DNA from 3 places in the Pseudoclavibacter sp. CFCC 13611 genome. Region 1 is predicted to be linked to each of the others. Evidence: riboswitches for the same ligand, from Rfam matches in the RefSeq annotation. Region 1 holds a riboswitch; each other region holds the start of a gene.
The links. Region 1 has a riboswitch for thiamine pyrophosphate ahead of F8O08_RS08220 (FAD-dependent oxidoreductase). Riboswitches for the same ligand answer to the same signal wherever they lie in the genome.

Region 1 (7,382 bases):
ATGCCCAGCGCCTGAGCCGTCGCCGACTTGTTTCGGTTGCACTCGTACAGGTTCTGCACGATCGCATCCCGCTCGATGGCCTCCATGGCGGTGAGCACCATGAGGTCGCTGAGGCTCGCGAAGCGTGGGATGTCGCTGCGCTGCACGGTCTGCCCGGGCTCGAGATTCGAGACCAGCGTCGCGAGCACGTCGTGCAGCTGCTTGAGGTTTCCGGGCCAGCTCGACTGGCTCAGCGCGGCCATGGCGTCGTCAGCGACGCGCAGCGGCTGTCTGTCGCCGGCGAGCACCTGCAGAAACTGCGCGACGATGCCGGGAATGTCGTCTGGGCGATGTCGCAGAGCGGGAATCATCGTGGTGTGCTGAAAGAACGGAAGCAGCTGCGCCGAGGGCATCCGGTCGCTCATGTGCGACGGGTTGTACGTCGCGGCCACCAGCACGTCGGCGGAACGAGTGATCAGGAATTCGGCCAGCGGCTCGATGGTCTCTTGCGGCAGCGAGTGGATGTTGCGCAGAATGAGCAGGTCTGGTCGGCCGGCGAGCAGCTGTGCGAAGCCGCGGCCGCGACGCACGCGACGATACAGGTCTTCGGGCTCGACGATGGTGCTGCGGCCGTCGGGCTTGAGCTGGTGGAAGATCTCGTCGACGGCCGAGGTCTTGCCCGTTCCGGTCTCGCCGACCGCGAGCACCGACTCGCGTCGACGCAGTGCTGCGCCCAGATCGGTGCGAGTCTGCAGCCACAGAGGAGACCGCCCAGAGAGCAGCTGGACGTCTGCGAAGCGACGATAGTTCTCGCCCAGACGCATGGTGCTGCTCGTGCCGGTGTGGCCGATGACCCCGAGCGAGCGACTGGTGCCGATGAACTCGAGCTCGAGCACCAGACCGTCTTGAGCGAGCCCGGACGACATCAGCAGCGTCGGCTTCATCACGCACTCGGCGCCGGTGTGCAGACGAACCTGTCGGCGATCAGCGCTGTGCTGGGTGATCATGCGCAGGGCGGTGCGCTGCAGCATGGCACGGTCTTCGACGTCGAGCGTGAGCGTCGCCCAGGTGTTGCAGATCTCGAAGCCGTCGGCGTAGGCGAGCACCGGTCCGGTTGCCAGCGCGTCGCGATCGCTGAACAGGCGCAGCAGCGGCTGGCGTTCGCTGGTCGTCTCGTCCAGCAGTCGATGCTCGATGCGTCTCTTGGCGATGCTGAGGGTGTGACGCATCAGCTTGGTCGCGAGTTCGTCTCGGGTGGCCTTGGTGGTCATCTCGACGACGCCGATGAGCTGACCGCTGATCGGGTGGCGCAGCGGCAGGCCGACACAGGCGTACTGCTGGAAGGCGTCGTTGAAGTGTTCGGCGCCGATGACGGCCGTGGGCCTGCCCGTCGCGAGCGTCGTGCCGATGCCGTTCGTGCCGACTGACGCCTCGGCGAAAGAGTAGCCGGGCAGCATGTTGATCTCGCTGAGCGAGTCGCGGCCGGAGATGTCGCAGAACGCGGCCGACACGATGTTGCCCGTGGTGTCGGCGACGACGACGCCGGCGCTGACCTCGCTGAGGTCGCCGGCGAGGGTCTGCAGCGCTTCGGTCGAGTGCCGGGCCAATGGTGTCTGAGCCACGCTGCTGATCGGCGTGAGCTGCTGCAGGTCGTGCGCCGAGACATCGGCCTCGCGGCAGCGGCGCCAGGAGTCGGCGATCTCAGGGCGCAGCAGCGCGTCGTCGACGGCGCCGGAGGTGATCAGCCGCTCGCGGGCCCGGACGGCCCCAGAGAGGCCTTTGGGCATGAGAGGCGATGGAACTGACACGGGTGCAGTCTATGCGATGAATCTGTCAGCGAGCGAGGAAGTCTGCGGTCGCCTGGCACGCTGTCGGCGAACGCAGGATTCCGCTGTGCGTGACCCCCGGGAGCAGGCGGATGCGGGCGTTCGGCAGGTTTGCGGCCGCCAGCCGGGCAGCCTGCTCGCGTTCGGCATCCGCACAGCCGGCCAGAAGCAGCGTCGGCATGCGCATCGTGGAGAGCACGTGGGTCGGCACGCCGCGATCTCCGTCGGCCGCGGTCATGTAGGCGGCGAGGGCGAGCGGGTCGTTCATCCGCATGGCCAGAACGGTCGAAGCCGAGAGTGGGCGGCCGAGATGCTGTTCCCAGCGCTCGATGAACAGCTCCATAGACCCCTGTCGCAGCGTCTCGACGATGCCGGGAAAGAAGACCCGGTCGAATGCGCCGGGGGAGTTCTGCGGCGATCCCGCCACGCTCACCATCGTCGAGACTCGTGCGGGGTGGTCTGCAGCGAGTGAGAACATGATGCGACCGCCGAGAGAATAGCCCACGACTGCCGCCTGGGGAATCTGAGCGGCGTCGAGCACATCGCAGACGTCTGTGACGAAGTGGTGCATGTCGTAGGCCGTCGCGTCGTGCGGTCTGCCGCTGCGGCCGTGACCGCGGAGATCCATGGTGAGCACGTCGCGGGCCGGCAGAACCGGGTCGATCCAGCCCATGCCGCGCCAAACGGACTGCGACAGCGCGGTGCCGTGCAGCATGATGACTGGAGCCAGGTCGGTCGCTGCCGTCGCGCTGAAACGGCGGCAGCGCAGTTCGACGCCGTCGAGCGATGAGTGCACGGTGAACGACTGCATGTGTGGAGAGTACCTCATGCGCTCGATCGGCCTTCGGCGGGTCGATATATCATCTCGTGGTTCCGAGGTGAGCCGCTCGCGCTCGGCTTAGACTGCAGACATGAGCACGAACCGAGAGAAGGATCCCGGGCGAAGGGCCCGGAAGGAAGCTGGGCTCGATGCTGATCTCGAACAGATCTGGCAGGATGAGTCCCCGATGACTGCACAGAGCACCGACTTCGCCGACCAAGTCGACGGAGAGCTCGGCACGCGTCGTCGCGCTGGATCGAAGCACAACGATTCGGCTGCCGTCTCTGAGAGCTGACCTGAACTCTCACACCGGTGGTGGTGTCTCACAGCGTGGATGCCGCCACCGGTTCTCTGCGCCCGGCCCCGCTCAGTCGCGTTTGGCGATGGGGGCGTAGCGTGCTCCGGTGACGCTGCAGAGGTCGTCTGGCGTCAGCTCGACGTCAAGCCCACGCTGACCGCCGGAGACCAGCATGGTCTCGATGGAGCGGGCGCCCTCGTCGACGAAGATGGGCAGGCGACTCTTCTGCCCGAGCGGACTGATGCCGCCGACCACATAGCCGGTGCGGCGCTGCGCCAGCTGAGGATCGGCCATGTGGCACCGCTTGACTCCCAACGCGTGCGCCATGGCCTTGAGATCGAGTCGCGCATCCAGGCTCACGACGCCCACGGCGAGATCCTGACTGCGCGATGCAGCACCGTCGATCTCGACGACCAGCGTCTTGAAGATGCGGTCGGCCGGCAGGTCGAGCTTGTCGACGGCTTCGTCACCGAAGTGTCGGTCATCGGGGTCATGCTCGAAGCCGTGCAGCTGATAGGCCACCCCGGCACGGTCGAGGGCACGGGTCGCCGGCGTGGCCGACCCGTGCCCTCTGTGCGCTGCCATCTGTGTCGATCTCTTTCGCGTGTTTCAGCCGGCGATCGACGCCTGGTAGATGCTCTCGATGGCGGCGTCGAGCGTCTGGTTGAACTCGTCGTCGCTCTGCTGCGCCGTGAGACCCTCGGTGAGGGCGCGGCTGAAGCTGGCGATGACTCCCGGATTCTTGGCCAGCAGCGCGTTGGCCTCGTCTCGGCTGTAGCCACCTGAGAGGGCGACGACGCGCACGACGCGGTCGTGGTCGACGAGAGCGGAGTAGAAGCCGGCCTCGGTGGGCAGTGAGAGCTTGAGGGTCACGTTGCGCCCCTCGGGCAGCGCATCGAGGTGCTGCAGAATCTGATCGCGCAGAATCGACTCGGAATCGGCCTTGTCTGCTGCAGTGATGTCGACCTCGGGCTCGATGATCGGCACGAGCCCGGCGTCGAGCACCTGATCGGCCAGCTCGAACTGCTGGTCGACGACGGCGATGATGCCCGACTCGTTGGCCTGTTTGATCAGCGAGCGCTCTTTCGTGCCGAAGACCTCGTTCGCGTTCGCCTTGTCGAGCTGCTGCTGCAGCGTCGGGATCGGCTTGAGCACCTGCACGCCGTCTTTGAGCTCGGCGAGCCCTTTGTCGATCTTCAGGAACGGCACGATGCCCAGCTCGTTCCAGAGATACTTCGCGCTCGGGGCCCCGTTGATCTCACGGTCGACCGTCTGCTCGAAGAGAATCGCGCCGAGCACACGCTCGCTGGTGAAAGCAGGGCTGGTGATGATGCGAGTGCGCAGCTCGTGAATGAGGTCGAACATCTCGGTCTCATTGCGGTACTGCGATTCGTCCACTCCGTAGAGACGCAGCGCCTTGGGCGTGCTGCCTCCGGACTGATCGAGCGCGGCCAGGAAGCCGGCACCGGTCGAGAACCGCTCGTACTGTGCATCGAACACTGATGACATGGTCACCGCTTTCTTTGTTTGGTCAGCAGGGTGCCGTCGTGCGACACGACGAACATTATCTCACGCTGTGGCGAGCTCGGGCAGCGCTGAGCGCAGCTCGCGAGCGGCGGCCTCGGGGTCGTCGGCCTGGGTGATCGCACGTACGACCACGATGCGGTTCGCCCCGGCGTCGAGCACCTGCTCCAGGGTCTCGGCGTTGACGCCGCCGATGGCGAACCATGGCTTGGCATCGCCACGGCTCTGCGTATGCACCTGTCGTACGGCGTCGAGGGTGACCGGGGCCCGACCCGGTTTCGTGGGAGTGCGCCAGACCGGCCCGATGCAGTAATAGTCAGGATCGCCCAGACGCGCCTGCTCGGCCTGCACTCGGGAATGCGTCGACAGGCCGACGAGCGTGCCCTCCGGCAGCAGCGAACGAGCGTCGGCGACGCTGAGGTCGCGCTGCCCGACGTGCAGGATGTCGGCGCCGGTCAGCGTGGCGACGTCGGCTCGGTCGTTGGCGGCGAAGAGTCGCCCATGTCGGCGCGCCGCAGCCGCGAGCAGCTCGAAGTACTCCAGCTCATCACCAGCGTCGAGATGCTTGTCGCGCAGCTGAATGATGTCGACGCCTCCGCGGTAGGCGGCGTCCACGAACTCGTCGAAGTCTCCGGTGCCCAGTCTGGCGTCGGTGCACAGATACAGCTGCGCCTGCTGCAGCATGCTCAGTCGCCATTCTCGGGTGCGAGGTGTGGCGTGCGGGTCGGTGGAGCGGTCAGCGTGCTGAGACTTGACGATCATGCGTCCAGTGTACGAACCGGGCGGTACAATTGCCCCACATGAGCACGGGAGCCGAGAACTCGGCTGAGAGTGCGCGCGATTCACCAGGCCGAAACAGGCCGGTGATCGTGTGCAGACCGTCGACCTGATCCGGATCATACCGGCGTAGGAAGCGAGCAGAATGAACAAGCATGTCATCGTCATCGGTGCCGGCGTCGTCGGCCTGGCGACCGCGTGGCGACTGCATCAGCGCGGTCACGCGGTGACGATCGTCGATCCGGCGCCCGCTTCGGGCGCGAGTCATGCGGCGGCCGGGATGCTCGCCGCCGTGAGTGAGTACGCCTTCGAAGAAGAGAGTCTGCTCGCGCTCTCCGTGCCGGCCGCGCGTCTCTACCCGCAGATCGTCGCCGAGCTGGACCAGGCGACGGTGGTCGGCACCGGCTACCGGTCGACGCCGACCATCGTCGCCACCGCCGACGCCGCCGATCGCGAGCTGCTGCGAAGCCTGCGCGCCCAGCAGCTCGAACTCGGGCTCGACGTGCAGGATCTCACCTCACGAGAGGCCCGTGCGCTTGAGCCGCTGCTCGGCCCGGGCATCAGCGGGGCGTTCCTGGCCCGCGACGACCACCAGATCACCCCGCGACGCCTCGCCGGGGCCTATATATCGGCCCTCGAAGTGTGCGACGACGTGCATGTGGTGCCGGAACGCGCCGTGGAGCTTCTCTGGCGAGACGAGCGGGTGATCGGCGTTCGCCTCGAACCGAGCGAACGTCGAGAAGGGCCAGTCACCCATCGCTTCGACGAACAGCCCGCGTGGCCGTCGAGCGAGGTCGTGGCCGACGTGCCGCCGGCGAGCCCGACCCCGAGCGTGTCGGCGCAACAGGTCATCGAGGCAGACGAAGTCGTGGTGGCCAACGGTTTGGAGAGCCCGAGGCTCGGCGGCCTGCCGCGAGGTCTGGTCTGGCCGATCCGCCCGGTGCACGGCGACGTGCTGCGTCTGCGCACTCCGGAGCAGCTGCGCCCGCTCACCACCCACACGATCCGCGGCCTCGTCCACGGCCGCAGCGTCTACATCGTGCCGCGCGAAGACGGAACGGTCGTGATCGGGGCGACCGAACGCGAAGACGCTCGAGACGCCGTGCTCGCAGGCAGCGTGCTGCAGCTGCTTCGCGACGCCCACGAGCTGCTGCCGGCGGTCGACGACCTCGAACTCATCGAGGCCACTGCTCGTGCCCGCCCCGGCACACCGGACAACGCGCCTCTGCTCGGCCGAGTCGCCGACGGGCTGCTCGCCAACACCGGCACCCACCGCCATGGCATCCTGCTCAGCGCTCAGAACGCCGTCGTGATCTCCGATCTCGTCGACGGCACCGCCGCAGCATCCGACTGGCAGGCGTTCGACCCCTGGCGCTTCTCGTCAGACGATCGATCCGAGACCCCCACAGGAGCATCCGCATGACACAGATCATTCTGAACGGCGAGGCCGTCGAGACCGAGGCCGACTCGGTGCTCGCCCTCGTGGCCGAACGAACCGGCACCCCGCTCGCCGCCGACGGCCGACCCGCCGACGGCTCGCGGCTCGGCGTCGCGGTGGCCGTCGACGAGACGATCGTGCCGCGCGGCCGCTGGGCGCAGACGGTGCTCACACCGCAGGCCCGCATCGAACTCGTGACCGCGAAACAAGGAGGCTGAGATGGCTGACCACGACGATGACGATCTCTTCGAGGTCGCAGGGCGATCGTACCGTTCGCGGCTGATCATGGGCACCGGCGGCGCACCCAGCCTCGACGGGCTGGAACAGGCACTGCTGGCCAGCGGCACCGAGCTGACGACGGTCGCGATGCGACGGCACACCCCTTCGGCTGGGCCGAGCCTGTTCGACATCCTGCGGCGCAACGACATCGAGGTGCTGCCCAACACGGCCGGCTGCTTCACCGCGCGTGAGGCCGTTCTCACCGCTCAGCTTGCGCGCGAGGCGCTCGAGACGAACCTGGTGAAGCTCGAGGTCATCGCCGACGACCAGACGCTGCTGCCCGACGGGCTCGAACTCGCCGACGCCACCGAGCAGCTGGTCAACGACGGGTTCGACGTCATGGTCTACACCAACGACGACCCGATTCTGGCGCGCCATCTCGAGCAGGCCGGTGCCGCGGCGATCATGCCGCTCGGGGCGCCGATCGGCACCGGGCTGGGA
Region 2 (7,382 bases), on a different contig from region 1:
AGAGACTGGAGCCTCTCGACGAACGATGCGATGTGATCGACGCCACTCACAGGTCGGGCCGGCCTTCGACAGGAGACGACGCCAGTGCGTCCGCCCTCTTCGGAATGCGCCCGCCGAGAGCGGCGAGCCGCCCAGCCACGACCGCGTGCCGGAATGCGCGCGCCATGACCGCCGGATGCTCCGCTCGCGTCACCGCCGTGGCGAGCAGCACCGCGTCGCACCCGAGCTCCATGGCGAGAGCCGCATCGCTGGCCGTGCCCACGCCGGCGTCGAGCACCACGGGTACTCCGGCGTTCGCGGTGATCGCCGCGATGTTGTGCGGGTTCAGAATTCCCAGCCCGGTGCCGATCGGCGCCCCGAGCGGCATGATCGCCGCGGCACCGGCCTGCTCGAGATGGCGCGCCAGAATCGGGTCGTCGTTGGTGTAGACCATGACGTCGAACCCGTCGTTGACCAGCTGCTCGGTGGCGTCGGCGAGTTCGAGCCCGTCGGGCAGCAGCGTCTGGTCGTCGGCGATGACCTCGAGCTTCACCAGGTTCGTCTCGAGCGCCTCGCGCGCAAGCTGAGCGGTGAGAACGGCCTCACGCGCGGTGAAGCAGCCGGCCGTGTTGGGCAGCACCTCGATGTCGTTGCGCCGCAGGATGTCGAACAGGCTCGGCCCAGCCGAAGGGGTGTGCCGTCGCATCGCGACCGTCGTCAGCTCGGTGCCGCTGGCCAGCAGTGCCTGTTCCAGCCCGTCGAGGCTGGGTGCGCCGCCGGTGCCCATGATCAGCCGCGAACGGTACGATCGCCCTGCGACCTCGAAGAGATCGTCATCGTCGTGGTCAGCCATCTCAGCCTCCTTGTTTCGCGGTCACGAGTTCGATGCGGGCCTGCGGTGTGAGCACCGTCTGCGCCCAGCGGCCGCGCGGCACGATCGTCTCGTCGACGGCCACCGCGACGCCGAGCCGCGAGCCGTCGGCGGGTCGGCCGTCGGCGGCGAGCGGGGTGCCGGTTCGTTCGGCCACGAGGGCGAGCACCGAGTCGGCCTCGGTCTCGACGGCCTCGCCGTTCAGAATGATCTGTGTCATGCGGATGCTCCTGTGGGGGTCTCGGATCGATCGTCTGACGAGAAGCGCCAGGGGTCGAACGCCTGCCAGTCGGATGCTGCGGCGGTGCCGTCGACGAGATCGGAGATCACGACGGCGTTCTGAGCGCTGAGCAGGATGCCATGGCGGTGGGTGCCGGTGTTGGCGAGCAGCCCGTCGGCGACTCGGCCGAGCAGAGGCGCGTTGTCCGGTGTGCCGGGGCGGGCACGAGCAGTGGCCTCGATGAGTTCGAGGTCGTCGACCGCCGGCAGCAGCTCGTGGGCGTCGCGAAGCAGCTGCAGCACGCTGCCTGCGAGCACGGCGTCTCGAGCGTCTTCGCGTTCGGTCGCCCCGATCACGACCGTTCCGTCTTCGCGCGGCACGATGTAGACGCTGCGGCCGTGGACGAGGCCGCGGATCGTGTGGGTGGTGAGCGGGCGCAGCTGCTCCGGAGTGCGCAGACGCAGCACGTCGCCGTGCACCGGGCGGATCGGCCAGACCAGACCTCGCGGCAGGCCGCCGAGCCTCGGGCTCTCCAAACCGTTGGCCACCACGACTTCGTCTGCCTCGATGACCTGTTGCGCCGACACGCTCGGGGTCGGGCTCGCCGGCGGCACGTCGGCCACGACCTCGCTCGACGGCCACGCGGGCTGTTCGTCGAAGCGATGGGTGACTGGCCCTTCTCGACGTTCGCTCGGTTCGAGGCGAACGCCGATCACCCGCTCGTCTCGCCAGAGAAGCTCCACGGCGCGTTCCGGCACCACATGCACGTCGTCGCACACTTCGAGGGCCGATATATAGGCCCCGGCGAGGCGTCGCGGGGTGATCTGGTGGTCGTCGCGGGCCAGGAACGCCCCGCTGATGCCCGGGCCGAGCAGCGGCTCAAGCGCACGGGCCTCTCGTGAGGTGAGATCCTGCACGTCGAGCCCGAGTTCGAGCTGCTGGGCGCGCAGGCTTCGCAGCAGCTCGCGATCGGCGGCGTCGGCGGTGGCGACGATGGTCGGCGTCGACCGGTAGCCGGTGCCGACCACCGTCGCCTGGTCCAGCTCGGCGACGATCTGCGGGTAGAGACGCGCGGCCGGCACGGAGAGCGCGAGCAGACTCTCTTCTTCGAAGGCGTACTCACTCACGGCGGCGAGCATCCCGGCCGCCGCATGACTCGCGCCCGAAGCGGGCGCCGGATCGACGATCGTCACCGCGTGACCGCGCTGATGCAGTCGCCACGCGGTCGCCAGGCCGACGACGCCGGCACCGATGACGATGACATGCTTGTTCATTCTGCTCGCTTCCTACGCCGGTATGATCCGGATCAGGTCGACGGTCTGCACACGATCACCGGCCTGTTTCGGCCTGGTGAATCGCGCGCACTCTCAGCCGAGTTCTCGGCTCCCGTGCTCATGTGGGGCAATTGTACCGCCCGGTTCGTACACTGGACGCATGATCGTCAAGTCTCAGCACGCTGACCGCTCCACCGACCCGCACGCCACACCTCGCACCCGAGAATGGCGACTGAGCATGCTGCAGCAGGCGCAGCTGTATCTGTGCACCGACGCCAGACTGGGCACCGGAGACTTCGACGAGTTCGTGGACGCCGCCTACCGCGGAGGCGTCGACATCATTCAGCTGCGCGACAAGCATCTCGACGCTGGTGATGAGCTGGAGTACTTCGAGCTGCTCGCGGCTGCGGCGCGCCGACATGGGCGACTCTTCGCCGCCAACGACCGAGCCGACGTCGCCACGCTGACCGGCGCCGACATCCTGCACGTCGGGCAGCGCGACCTCAGCGTCGCCGACGCTCGTTCGCTGCTGCCGGAGGGCACGCTCGTCGGCCTGTCGACGCATTCCCGAGTGCAGGCCGAGCAGGCGCGTCTGGGCGATCCTGACTATTACTGCATCGGGCCGGTCTGGCGCACTCCCACGAAACCGGGTCGGGCCCCGGTCACCCTCGACGCCGTACGACAGGTGCATACGCAGAGCCGTGGCGATGCCAAGCCATGGTTCGCCATCGGCGGCGTCAACGCCGAGACCCTGGAGCAGGTGCTCGACGCCGGGGCGAACCGCATCGTGGTCGTACGTGCGATCACCCAGGCCGACGACCCCGAGGCCGCCGCTCGCGAGCTGCGCTCAGCGCTGCCCGAGCTCGCCACAGCGTGAGATAATGTTCGTCGTGTCGCACGACGGCACCCTGCTGACCAAACAAAGAAAGCGGTGACCATGTCATCAGTGTTCGATGCACAGTACGAGCGGTTCTCGACCGGTGCCGGCTTCCTGGCCGCGCTCGATCAGTCCGGAGGCAGCACGCCCAAGGCGCTGCGTCTCTACGGAGTGGACGAATCGCAGTACCGCAATGAGACCGAGATGTTCGACCTCATTCACGAGCTGCGCACTCGCATCATCACCAGCCCTGCTTTCACCAGCGAGCGTGTGCTCGGCGCGATTCTCTTCGAGCAGACGGTCGACCGTGAGATCAACGGGGCCCCGAGCGCGAAGTATCTCTGGAACGAGCTGGGCATCGTGCCGTTCCTGAAGATCGACAAAGGGCTCGCCGAGCTCAAAGACGGCGTGCAGGTGCTCAAGCCGATCCCGACGCTGCAGCAGCAGCTCGACAAGGCGAACGCGAACGAGGTCTTCGGCACGAAAGAGCGCTCGCTGATCAAACAGGCCAACGAGTCGGGCATCATCGCCGTCGTCGACCAGCAGTTCGAGCTGGCCGATCAGGTGCTCGACGCCGGGCTCGTGCCGATCATCGAGCCCGAGGTCGACATCACTGCAGCAGACAAGGCCGATTCCGAGTCGATTCTGCGCGATCAGATTCTGCAGCACCTCGATGCGCTGCCCGAGGGGCGCAACGTGACCCTCAAGCTCTCACTGCCCACCGAGGCCGGCTTCTACTCCGCTCTCGTCGACCACGACCGCGTCGTGCGCGTCGTCGCCCTCTCAGGTGGCTACAGCCGAGACGAGGCCAACGCGCTGCTGGCCAAGAATCCGGGAGTCATCGCCAGCTTCAGCCGCGCCCTCACCGAGGGTCTCACGGCGCAGCAGAGCGACGACGAGTTCAACCAGACGCTCGACGCCGCCATCGAGAGCATCTACCAGGCGTCGATCGCCGGCTGAAACACGCGAAAGAGATCGACACAGATGGCAGCGCACAGAGGGCACGGGTCGGCCACGCCGGCGACCCGTGCCCTCGACCGTGCCGGGGTGGCCTATCAGCTGCACGGCTTCGAGCATGACCCCGATGACCGACACTTCGGTGACGAAGCCGTCGACAAGCTCGACCTGCCGGCCGACCGCATCTTCAAGACGCTGGTCGTCGAGATCGACGGTGCTGCATCGCGCAGTCAGGATCTCGCCGTGGGCGTCGTGAGCCTGGATGCGCGACTCGATCTCAAGGCCATGGCGCACGCGTTGGGAGTCAAGCGGTGCCACATGGCCGATCCTCAGCTGGCGCAGCGCCGCACCGGCTATGTGGTCGGCGGCATCAGTCCGCTCGGGCAGAAGAGTCGCCTGCCCATCTTCGTCGACGAGGGCGCCCGCTCCATCGAGACCATGCTGGTCTCCGGCGGTCAGCGTGGGCTTGACGTCGAGCTGACGCCAGACGACCTCTGCAGCGTCACCGGAGCACGCTACGCCCCCATCGCCAAACGCGACTGAGCGGGGCCGGGCGCAGAGAACCGGTGGCGGCATCCACGCTGTGAGACACCACCACCGGTGTGAGAGTTCAGGTCAGCTCTCAGAGACGGCAGCCGAATCGTTGTGCTTCGATCCAGCGCGACGACGCGTGCCGAGCTCTCCGTCGACTTGGTCGGCGAAGTCGGTGCTCTGTGCAGTCATCGGGGACTCATCCTGCCAGATCTGTTCGAGATCAGCATCGAGCCCAGCTTCCTTCCGGGCCCTTCGCCCGGGATCCTTCTCTCGGTTCGTGCTCATGTCTGCAGTCTAAGCCGAGCGCGAGCGGCTCACCTCGGAACCACGAGATGATATATCGACCCGCCGAAGGCCGATCGAGCGCATGAGGTACTCTCCACACATGCAGTCGTTCACCGTGCACTCATCGCTCGACGGCGTCGAACTGCGCTGCCGCCGTTTCAGCGCGACGGCAGCGACCGACCTGGCTCCAGTCATCATGCTGCACGGCACCGCGCTGTCGCAGTCCGTTTGGCGCGGCATGGGCTGGATCGACCCGGTTCTGCCGGCCCGCGACGTGCTCACCATGGATCTCCGCGGTCACGGCCGCAGCGGCAGACCGCACGACGCGACGGCCTACGACATGCACCACTTCGTCACAGACGTCTGCGATGTGCTCGACGCCGCTCAGATTCCCCAGGCGGCAGTCGTGGGCTATTCTCTCGGCGGTCGCATCATGTTCTCACTCGCTGCAGACCACCCCGCACGAGTCTCGACGATGGTGAGCGTGGCGGGATCGCCGCAGAACTCCCCCGGCGCATTCGACCGGGTCTTCTTTCCCGGCATCGTCGAGACGCTGCGACAGGGGTCTATGGAGCTGTTCATCGAGCGCTGGGAACAGCATCTCGGCCGCCCACTCTCGGCTTCGACCGTTCTGGCCATGCGGATGAACGACCCGCTCGCCCTCGCCGCCTACATGACCGCGGCCGACGGAGATCGCGGCGTGCCGACCCACGTGCTCTCCACGATGCGCATGCCGACGCTGCTTCTGGCCGGCTGTGCGGATGCCGAACGCGAGCAGGCTGCCCGGCTGGCGGCCGCAAACCTGCCGAACGCCCGCATCCGCCTGCTCCCGGGGGTCACGCACAGCGGAATCCTGCGTTCGCCGACAGCGTGCCAGGCGACCGCAGACTTCCTCGCTCGCTGACAGATTCATCGCATAGACTGCACCCGTGTCAGTTCCATCGCCTCTCATGCCCAAAGGCCTCTCTGGGGCCGTCCGGGCCCGCGAGCGGCTGATCACCTCCGGCGCCGTCGACGACGCGCTGCTGCGCCCTGAGATCGCCGACTCCTGGCGCCGCTGCCGCGAGGCCGATGTCTCGGCGCACGACCTGCAGCAGCTCACGCCGATCAGCAGCGTGGCTCAGACACCATTGGCCCGGCACTCGACCGAAGCGCTGCAGACCCTCGCCGGCGACCTCAGCGAGGTCAGCGCCGGCGTCGTCGTCGCCGACACCACGGGCAACATCGTGTCGGCCGCGTTCTGCGACATCTCCGGCCGCGACTCGCTCAGCGAGATCAACATGCTGCCCGGCTACTCTTTCGCCGAGGCGTCAGTCGGCACGAACGGCATCGGCACGACGCTCGCGACGGGCAGGCCCACGGCCGTCATCGGCGCCGAACACTTCAACGACGCCTTCCAGCAGTACGCCTGTGTCGGCCTGCCGCTGCGCCACCCGATCAGCGGTCAGCTCATCGGCGTCGTCGAGATGACCACCAAGGCCACCCGAGACGAACTCGCGACCAAGCTGATGCGTCACACCCTCAGCATCGCCAAGAGACGCATCGAGCATCGACTGCTGGACGAGACGACCAGCGAACGCCAGCCGCTGCTGCGCCTGTTCAGCGATCGCGACGCGCTGGCAACCGGACCGGTGCTCGCCTACGCCGACGGCTTCGAGATCTGCAACACCTGGGCGACGCTCACGCTCGACGTCGAAGACCGTGCCATGCTGCAGCGCACCGCCCTGCGCATGATCACCCAGCACAGCGCTGATCGCCGACAGGTTCGTCTGCACACCGGCGCCGAGTGCGTGATGAAGCCGACGCTGCTGATGTCGTCCGGGCTCGCTCAAGACGGTCTGGTGCTCGAGCTCGAGTTCATCGGCACCAGTCGCTCGCTCGGGGTCATCGGCCACACCGGCACGAGCAGCACCATGCGTCTGGGCGAGAACTATCGTCGCTTCGCAGACGTCCAGCTGCTCTCTGGGCGGTCTCCTCTGTGGCTGCAGACTCGCACCGATCTGGGCGCAGCACTGCGTCGACGCGAGTCGGTGCTCGCGGTCGGCGAGACCGGAACGGGCAAGACCTCGGCCGTCGACGAGATCTTCCACCAGCTCAAGCCCGACGGCCGCAGCACCATCGTCGAGCCCGAAGACCTGTATCGTCGCGTGCGTCGCGGCCGCGGCTTCGCACAGCTGCTCGCCGGCCGACCAGACCTGCTCATTCTGCGCAACATCCACTCGCTGCCGCAAGAGACCATCGAGCCGCTGGCCGAATTCCTGATCACTCGTTCCGCCGACGTGCTGGTGGCCGCGACGTACAACCCGTCGCACATGAGCGACCGGATGCCCTCGGCGCAGCTGCTTCCGTTCTTTCAGCACACCACGATGATTCCCGCTCTGCGAC
Region 3 (7,382 bases), on a different contig from region 1:
ATGAGCCTGCTGACGGCGGGCATCGTCACCGACTCGCAGATCACCGTGCGTCGCGTGCCGATCGAGTTCATGGAGATCGAACTCGCGACCCTGCACGAGATGGGACTGCAGTACTCACTCTCAGCGGAGTACGCCGCGCACAACGGCCGCACGCGGCTGGTCGACGTCACGGTCTTTCCCTCGACGCTGCGCGCACCGATCGACAAGATCCATTCGATGCCGTTCCCAGGTCTGAACATCGACAACCTGCCGTTCTTCACGGTGATCGCCGCCTGCGCCAACGGGCACACCCTCATTCACGACTGGGTGTACGAGGGTCGTGCCATCCATCTGACCGACCTCACCCGTCTGGGCGCCGACGTTCGGCTGCGCGACCCGCATCGCCTCGACGTGACCGGCCCGACCCATTGGTCTGGTGCCGAGATCAGCTGCCCGCCGGCACTGCGCCCCGCGGTCGTCATTCTGATCGCGATGCTCGCGGCCAAGGGCGAGAGCGTGCTGCGCGACGTCGACATCATCGCCCGCGGCTACGAGCAGCTGCAGGAGAGACTCGTCTCGCTCGGTGCCGACATCGAGACGTTCTTCGACTGATCCGCCAGCGCAACCGCACCCTGGCCTCTCGCCTGCGGCTGTTCGGTCACACGCCGAACAGCTGCAGTACGAGGCGAACGATCAGCGCGCTCACCACGATCACCAGCATCCATCGCACGAATCGTGCCCCCAGACGCATGGTGAGCCGTGCGCCGAGATAGCTGCCGACGAGATTCGCCGCGCCGAGCAGAATCGCCAGCGGCCAGTGCACCGCCTGCAACGGGATGAAATATGCCAGGGCGCCCAGGTTGGTGGCCACGTTCACGATCTTCGCCCCACCCGCGGCACGAAGCAGATCGGCCTGCAGCACCAGCGTGATGCCCAGCACCAGAAACACGCCGGTGCCCGGCCCCAGCAGGCCGTCGTAGAAGCCGAGCACCAGGCCGAGGGCCAGCCCGCGCAGCATCGCGAGCGACACGCTGCCGAGGTCGTCACGTGGACGGCTGCCGAGCTCCGGTCTCATCAGGGTGAAGATCAGCACGCCGACGAGCACCACGACGATGATCGGCGTGAAGATGCCGGCCGGCAGCCGTGCGGCGAGCACCGCCCCGCCGAACGAAGCCGCGAACGCCGCGACGACGACGGGGGCCAGCATCCGCCAGTCTGGCCGCACCCGCCTCGCAAAGGTGATCGAGCTGGTGATCGTGCCGCACGCCGAAGCGACCTTGTTCGTCGCCAGCGCCTGCACCGGTTGAAATCCTGGCACGAGCAGCAGCGCCGGCAGCTGGATGAGCCCGCCGCCGCCCACGATCGAATCGACCAGCCCCGCGATCAGCGAAGCGACGACCAGGCCGATCGGCACCCAGATCGGCATTGCGTCGAGACTCTCGAACATATTGAGTCAGCATACCGGGCGGGCCGATTCCCCGAATCGACGAGGGTCACGCGACGAAGCTGTCGATTGGTTGTGAGCTGGCCATGAGGTTCGGCGCCGCTGTCCGAGCCGTGACGGGAGTCACCGTAGACTGTCGGGGTACGAGAGGCAGTGCATGACCGAGATGTTCGACGCGTTCGACGCGACTCTGCTCACGATGTCGTCCAGCCCCTGGGTTCTCGTCTTCCTGTTTCTCTTCATCGCGATCGACGCGTTCTTTCCACCCGTGCCGAGTGAGTCTCTGGTGGTCGCCTTGGCGGCGCTGGCCGTCGCGCAGGGCGAGCCTCAACTCTGGATGCTGCTGCTCGTCTCAGCGGTTGCCGCGGCAACCGGCGACAACATCGCCTTCTGGCTCGGTTCGCGACTGCATCTGGATCAGCGCGCCTGGGCGGCCCGTCCGCGCATGCAGCGGCTCATCCAGACCGCGCGCCACACGCTGCACCGCCGTCCGGCCGTTCTCATACTCGCCGCCCGCTACATTCCCGTCGGGCGCGTCGTCGTCAATATGACCGCCGGAGCCACGGACTTTCCCTGGCGCCGGTTCGCCCCGCTCAGTCTGCTCGCCGGAGCCAGCTGGTCGGTGTACTCGGTGCTCATTGGCCTGCTCGCCGGAGCATGGGCCAAGCAGTCGCCGTTTCTCGCCGCCGTCCTCGCCATCGCCATCGCGCTCTCGCTGGGCGTGATCATCGATTGGTCGGTCAAACGCTGGCAGCGACACCGCCGGCGGGTGCTGCGCGCTCGCATTCGAGAGGATGCCATGCGCCGCCGCACCGGCGAGTGGCGGTCACCGGCACCGGCGCCTGCGGCCAACAACGAAAGGAGTCTGCATGAGTGAGCTCTCATCGCCCGCCACCGTGCCTTTTCAGCGTTTCGTCGCCATCGGCGACAGTTTCACCGAAGGCGTCGGAGACGAAGACCCGCAGGCTCCGGGCGGCGTACGAGGCTGGGCCGACCGAGCAGCCGAAGTCCTGGCCAGGCAGACTCCCACGTTCGAATACGCCAACCTCGCCGTGCGCGGCAAGCTCATTCAGCCGATCGTTCGCGAGCAGGTCGACCGGGCCATCGCGATGCGGCCGGATCTCATCACGTTCTGCGCCGGAGGCAACGACATTCTGCGCCCTGGCAGCGACCCCGACCGTGTGGCCGCCATCTTCGATCGCTCTCTGGCACGGCTGACCGCCACCGGTGCGACCGTGCTGATCTTCACCGGCCCCGATCTGCGCACCATGCCCGCCTTCGCTCTGATTCGCGGCAAGGTCGCGATCTACAACGAGAACATGCGCGCCAGCGCCGCACGCCGGGGTGCGCTGGTCGTGGACCAATGGGGGCTGCGCGCACTCCATGACCCCAGTCGTTGGGCGCCGGATCGTCTGCATCTTTCGCCCCTCGGCCACCATCTGATGGCCATTCGCGTACTCGAGACACTCGGTGTCGAACACGATCTCAGCCCCGAGCATGTGGCCGGGCCGCCTGTCGGTCGCTGGCACGTCACCTCCGCCGATGTCCAATGGGCCAGAGAGTATCTCTGGCCGTGGGCGATGCGGCGGCTGACCGGGCGCTCGTCGGCAGACGGTCGTCATGCCAAACTCGACCACCCGGTGCACCCGACAGACGACTCAGAGTAGGCCTCATCTGTCGCGCCATGCCTGCGAACGCGCGCTCAGGCGGGTTCCTGCGCCCTGCACTCGCGGCCACCGGGTGCGAGCATGTCGGCGCGCGGATGCCCGAGCGCGGCCCGCAGACGACGCCACGCCGGCAGCGCGGCACTCATCATGGCCTGGAACTCGGCACCGTGGTTGTGCACTCGCAGATGCACGAGTTCGTGCACCACGACGTACTCGACAAAGGCGTCATCGTAGCGAGCCAGTTCGAGGCTGAAGCGAATGCGTCGGGTTGCGGGCGTGCAGCTTCCCCAGCGCGTGCGCATGAGACGCGGCGTCCACGTCGGCCGCGGCAGATCGAGACGCCGGGTCCACGATGCGATCAGCGCAGGCACGAGCTCTGCCAGTCGGGCCTTCGCCCATGCGATCTGCTCTTCAGACCAGTCGAGCTGCGGAACCGCGATGTCTCGCCGCCGCTCTTCGGCCAGACAGCGATCGATCCAGCTGCGATTGGTGCGCACGAAACGCCGCAGCTCGAACTCGCGCATGCCTGCCGGAGCCGTCAGCACCACAGAGCTGAACGCGCCGAGAGCACTCTGGGGTGCGCCGCCCACGCGCCCCACTCTGAGGCTCACTCGCCGCACGGGGCGACGACGAAGCACACAGACCAGGTCGTCGACCTGCAGCAGTTCGTCGCGTGCGCCGCGCTGCGTCACCATGGTGCCTTCTGCCCTCGCTCGTCTTTTTCGGTCGCGCTGACTCTACCCTGACCGGCCGACACCGACACCGATCCCGACCCCGACCCCTGACCCCCGACCCCCGAGCAACGCGAGATTCAGCGCACCGAGAGCCGACAGCCTCCTCGGGTCTACACTGGCCGGATGAATCAGCTGCGTCGGTATGCCGTGCCGATCTTTCTTCCAGCTCTGCTCTTCGCGACCGCTGAGGCCTGCCTGGTGCCTGTGCTGCCGGCCAGAGCGGTCGAGCTCGGAGCCGACACCGCCCTCGCGGGGCTCATCGCCGGCATGCTGATGATCGGTCAGGTGATCGGCGATCTGCCCAGCAGCTGGATGGTCGCTCGTCTCGGCGAGCAGCGCACGATGATCGTTGCGGCTGCCCTCGGCGCAGCCGGAGCCGCGGTTGCCGCAGTGGGATCGTCTGTGACCGTGCTGCTGGTCGGCACACTGCTGGTCGGCATGGCCGCTGCCGCGTTCAACCTCGCCAGACACGCTCTGCTCACCGAGCTCGTGCCGGTCTCACATCGAGCCCGTGCCATGTCAGTGCTCGGCGGCACCGTCAGAGGCGGACTGTTTCTCGGCCCTATGCTCGTCGCCCCGCTGATCGCATGGTTCGGCAGCACGTCGGCTTTCGTGGCCAGCATCGCGCTCAGCGTCGTGGTCGCCGTGCTGCTGGTGCTGATGCCCGACCCTGAGGCACTGCTGCGAGCTGGCCTTCCCACCGGGGCATCCACGTCTGACGTGCCGGCCACAGACCAGCCGCACGATGCCCACGCCTCCGACCCCACGGCATCCGCCCCATCGCTGTGGCAGACCCTCGTCAGCTCGCGACGCGTGCTCGCGACCATGGGGCTGGGAATCGCCGCAGTGCAGCTGCTGCGATCCAGCCGCCAGGTCATTCTGCCGCTCTGGGGCACGCACATCGGCGCAGACACCGAGACCATCGCGCTGATCATGGGCATCGCAGGTGCCCTCGACCTCGCACTCTTCTACGTGTCGGGCCAGCTCATGGATCGCTTCGGGCGGCTCTGGGTCGTGCTGCCGACGCTGCTCGGTCTTGCGGTGACACACCTCGCGCTGCTGCCGGTGCACGGGCCGTGGGGGCTGCTCGTCACGGCGAGCCTGATGTCTCTGGCCAACGGCCTCGGATCCGGCATCATCATGACCATGGGCGCGGATCTGGCGCCGGAGCACCACCCAGCGGCGTTTCTGGGAGCCTGGCGTCTGGTCGCAGACGCCGGCAGCGCGAGTTCGCCGCTGATTCTCTCCGGCCTCGCCGCCGCCGCCGGGATCGCGGCCTCTGCCGCGGTCATGGCCGGTCTGGGCGTCGTCGGAGCCTGGCTGCTGTGGCACTTCACGCCGAAGTTCCTGCCTCCGGAGCTCTCCGGTCGCGGTCGGGTCTGACACCCGCCGGCTCGTCTGGGGTCGCACCGCCCGGCCGGTCGTCGTGAGCGCGCACGCACCTCTCGCTAGCATGGAGTCACCCTTTTCAGATGGATGAGAGACCGAACATGCCAGACTCCCCCGCGCCCGCTCAGCAGTCGTCGTCAGACGGAGCGCCTGCGCTCCGCGTCGAGACTTGGATCGACCTCGCCTGCCCGTGGAGCTACATCGGACTGAGCAATCTGCTCGCGGCGGTGCAGCGCTTCAGCGAAGAGCGGCCTGAGAACCGTGTGCTGCTCGGTCTGCGCAGCTACGAACTCAACCCCGATGCAGATGACGCAGACGCCCGCAGCGCGGCGCAGCATCTGGCCGACATCAAGGGCATCACGGTGTCTCAGGCCCAAACCGAGCTCGACCGAGTGACCGTGGCCGCCACCGACGCCGGGCTCGACTTCCACTTCGACGTGCTGCAGCAGTCGAACACCGGTCTTGCCCACGAGCTGCTGCACGCGGCCCGTCTCGACCACCGGGAACGCGAAGTCGCACTGGCGCTGTTTCACGCCCACTTCAGCGAGGGCCGCCACATCGGTCGTCTCGAGACGCTCGAGGAGATCGCCGGTGAGCAGGGCCTCGATGTCGCATCGATCAGTCGCGAGCTGAGCACGCATTCGCATACGGGCGAGGTGCAGGCCGACGAAAGACGCGCCGCCGAACTCGGCATCTCATCAGTGCCATTCTTCCTGTTCAACGATCGCTTCGGCGCCTCCGGTGCGCAGCCGGTCGAGGCCCTGCTCGAGGTGCTGCACGAGGTGCAGACGCGGGTCGGCGCCGACGCTCGCTGAGACTGACCCTCGGGGGTCGCAGGCGTATACTCTGGGCGTGTGACACGGGGTGCCCCGAACGAGGGCTGAGAAGAGACCCGTCGAACCTGCTCTCGTCAGCACGAGCGAAGGGATCGTCCAAATGACCGTCAACCATGCCGCATCACGCCCGAAGAGCATCCGCGTGCCGCGCATCCTCAGCATCGCAGGCACCGACCCCACCGGCGGCGCCGGGGTGCAGGCCGATCTGAAATCGATCTCGGCGATGGGCGGCTACGCCATGGCGGTCGTCACCGCGCTCGTGGCGCAGAACACCCGGGGCGTGCGCTCGGTGCACCTGCCGCCGGTCTCTTTTCTGCGCGAGCAGCTGGAGGCTGTGTCTGACGACGTGGAGATCGACGGCGTGAAGATCGGCATGCTGGCCGACGCCGACACCGTCACGACGGTGAAGGCCTGGCTTGACGAGGTGCGGCCGCCGATCGTGGTGCTCGACCCGGTGATGGTGGCCACCAGCGGCGACCGCCTGCTCGCCGAAGACGCCGAGGCGGCCGTGCGAGATCTCTGCCGCAGTGCCGATCTGATCACCCCCAACGTTCCTGAGCTCGCGGTGCTCGCCGACGCGTCTGAGGCACAGACGTGGGCGGATGCCGTGGCTCAGGCCCGACTCGTCAGCGCACGCTGCGATACCGTGGTGCTCGTCAAAGGCGGCCATTTGGTCGGCGATCGCGTGCACGACGCGCTTGTCGACGCCCGGTCTGCCCCTGAGGGGTCGCCCGTGCCCGACGGGCTCTTCGAAGCCGACGCTCCGCGCGTCGACACCGAGTGCACGCACGGAACCGGATGCACGCTCTCTTCGGCCATGGCGACTCGCCTCGCCGCAGGCGACGACTGGCCCACCGCGCTGATCACGGTCAAGGCCTGGCTCACCCGGGCGCTGCGCAGCGCCGACGCTCTGCACGTCGGGCAGGGTCACGGCCCGGTCGATCACTTCGTCGACCTGCGCTGACGCTCGACGCCGAGCCAGTCGCGCAGAGATGGTTCAGTAGCGCGGCAGCGAGGGATCGACCGTCTGCACCCAGCCCATCGTGCCGCCCACCACCTGTCGCACGTTGGTGCGTCCGGAGTCACGCAGCATTTCGAGCGCCTGCGTCGAGCGCGCACCCGTCTTACAGACCAGAATGACCTCGCGTCCGGCCGGGACGTCGAAGGCCCGGGCACGGATCTCGTGCTGCAGCCGGGCCAACGGCAGCAGCCGCGCGCCCGGAATGTGCACGAGGTCGAACTCGTCCGGTTCTCGCACATCGATGAGATCGAAGTCGATCTCGCCGGCGGCTCGTCGCTGCAGCAGCGACTGCAGATCGAGAGCCGTCACACT

Region 2: it holds a riboswitch for thiamine pyrophosphate, as region 1 does, so the genes downstream of both, F8O08_RS04060 (FAD-dependent oxidoreductase) here and F8O08_RS08220 (FAD-dependent oxidoreductase) in region 1, are expected to answer to the same signal.
Region 3: it holds a riboswitch for thiamine pyrophosphate, as region 1 does, so the genes downstream of both, thiD (bifunctional hydroxymethylpyrimidine kinase/phosphomethylpyrimidine kinase) here and F8O08_RS08220 (FAD-dependent oxidoreductase) in region 1, are expected to answer to the same signal.

The regions. Positions count from the first base shown of each region.
Region 1 is NZ_WBKE01000002.1:858,879-866,260, reverse strand. It holds gene F8O08_RS08245 (sigma-54-dependent Fis family transcriptional regulator) at 1-1,787, opposite strand, end outside; gene F8O08_RS08240 (alpha/beta fold hydrolase) at 1,813-2,616, opposite strand; gene ybaK (Cys-tRNA(Pro) deacylase) at 2,993-3,508, opposite strand; gene F8O08_RS08230 (fructose bisphosphate aldolase) at 3,533-4,432, opposite strand; gene thiE (thiamine phosphate synthase) at 4,493-5,131, opposite strand; TPP riboswitch at 5,244-5,377, shown strand; gene F8O08_RS08220 (FAD-dependent oxidoreductase) at 5,370-6,647, shown strand; gene thiS (sulfur carrier protein ThiS) at 6,644-6,880, shown strand; gene F8O08_RS08210 (thiazole synthase) at 6,882-7,382, shown strand, end outside.
Region 2 is NZ_WBKE01000001.1:924,454-931,835, reverse strand. It holds gene moeB (molybdopterin-synthase adenylyltransferase MoeB) at 1-50, opposite strand, end outside; gene F8O08_RS04070 (thiazole synthase) at 47-832, opposite strand; gene thiS (sulfur carrier protein ThiS) at 834-1,070, opposite strand; gene F8O08_RS04060 (FAD-dependent oxidoreductase) at 1,067-2,344, opposite strand; TPP riboswitch at 2,337-2,470, opposite strand; gene thiE (thiamine phosphate synthase) at 2,583-3,221, shown strand; gene F8O08_RS04050 (fructose bisphosphate aldolase) at 3,282-4,181, shown strand; gene ybaK (Cys-tRNA(Pro) deacylase) at 4,206-4,721, shown strand; gene F8O08_RS04040 (alpha/beta fold hydrolase) at 5,098-5,901, shown strand; gene F8O08_RS04035 (sigma-54-dependent Fis family transcriptional regulator) at 5,927-7,382, shown strand, end outside.
Region 3 is NZ_WBKE01000001.1:932,641-940,022, reverse strand. It holds gene F8O08_RS04115 (helix-turn-helix domain-containing protein) at 1-591, shown strand, start outside; gene F8O08_RS04110 (sulfite exporter TauE/SafE family protein) at 638-1,426, opposite strand; gene F8O08_RS04105 (DedA family protein) at 1,581-2,300, shown strand; gene F8O08_RS04100 (SGNH/GDSL hydrolase family protein) at 2,293-3,090, shown strand; gene F8O08_RS04095 (M48 family metallopeptidase) at 3,126-3,785, opposite strand; gene F8O08_RS04090 (MFS transporter) at 3,948-5,207, shown strand; gene F8O08_RS04085 (DsbA family protein) at 5,315-6,028, shown strand; TPP riboswitch at 6,064-6,159, shown strand; gene thiD (bifunctional hydroxymethylpyrimidine kinase/phosphomethylpyrimidine kinase) at 6,150-7,013, shown strand; gene moeB (molybdopterin-synthase adenylyltransferase MoeB) at 7,047-7,382, opposite strand, start outside.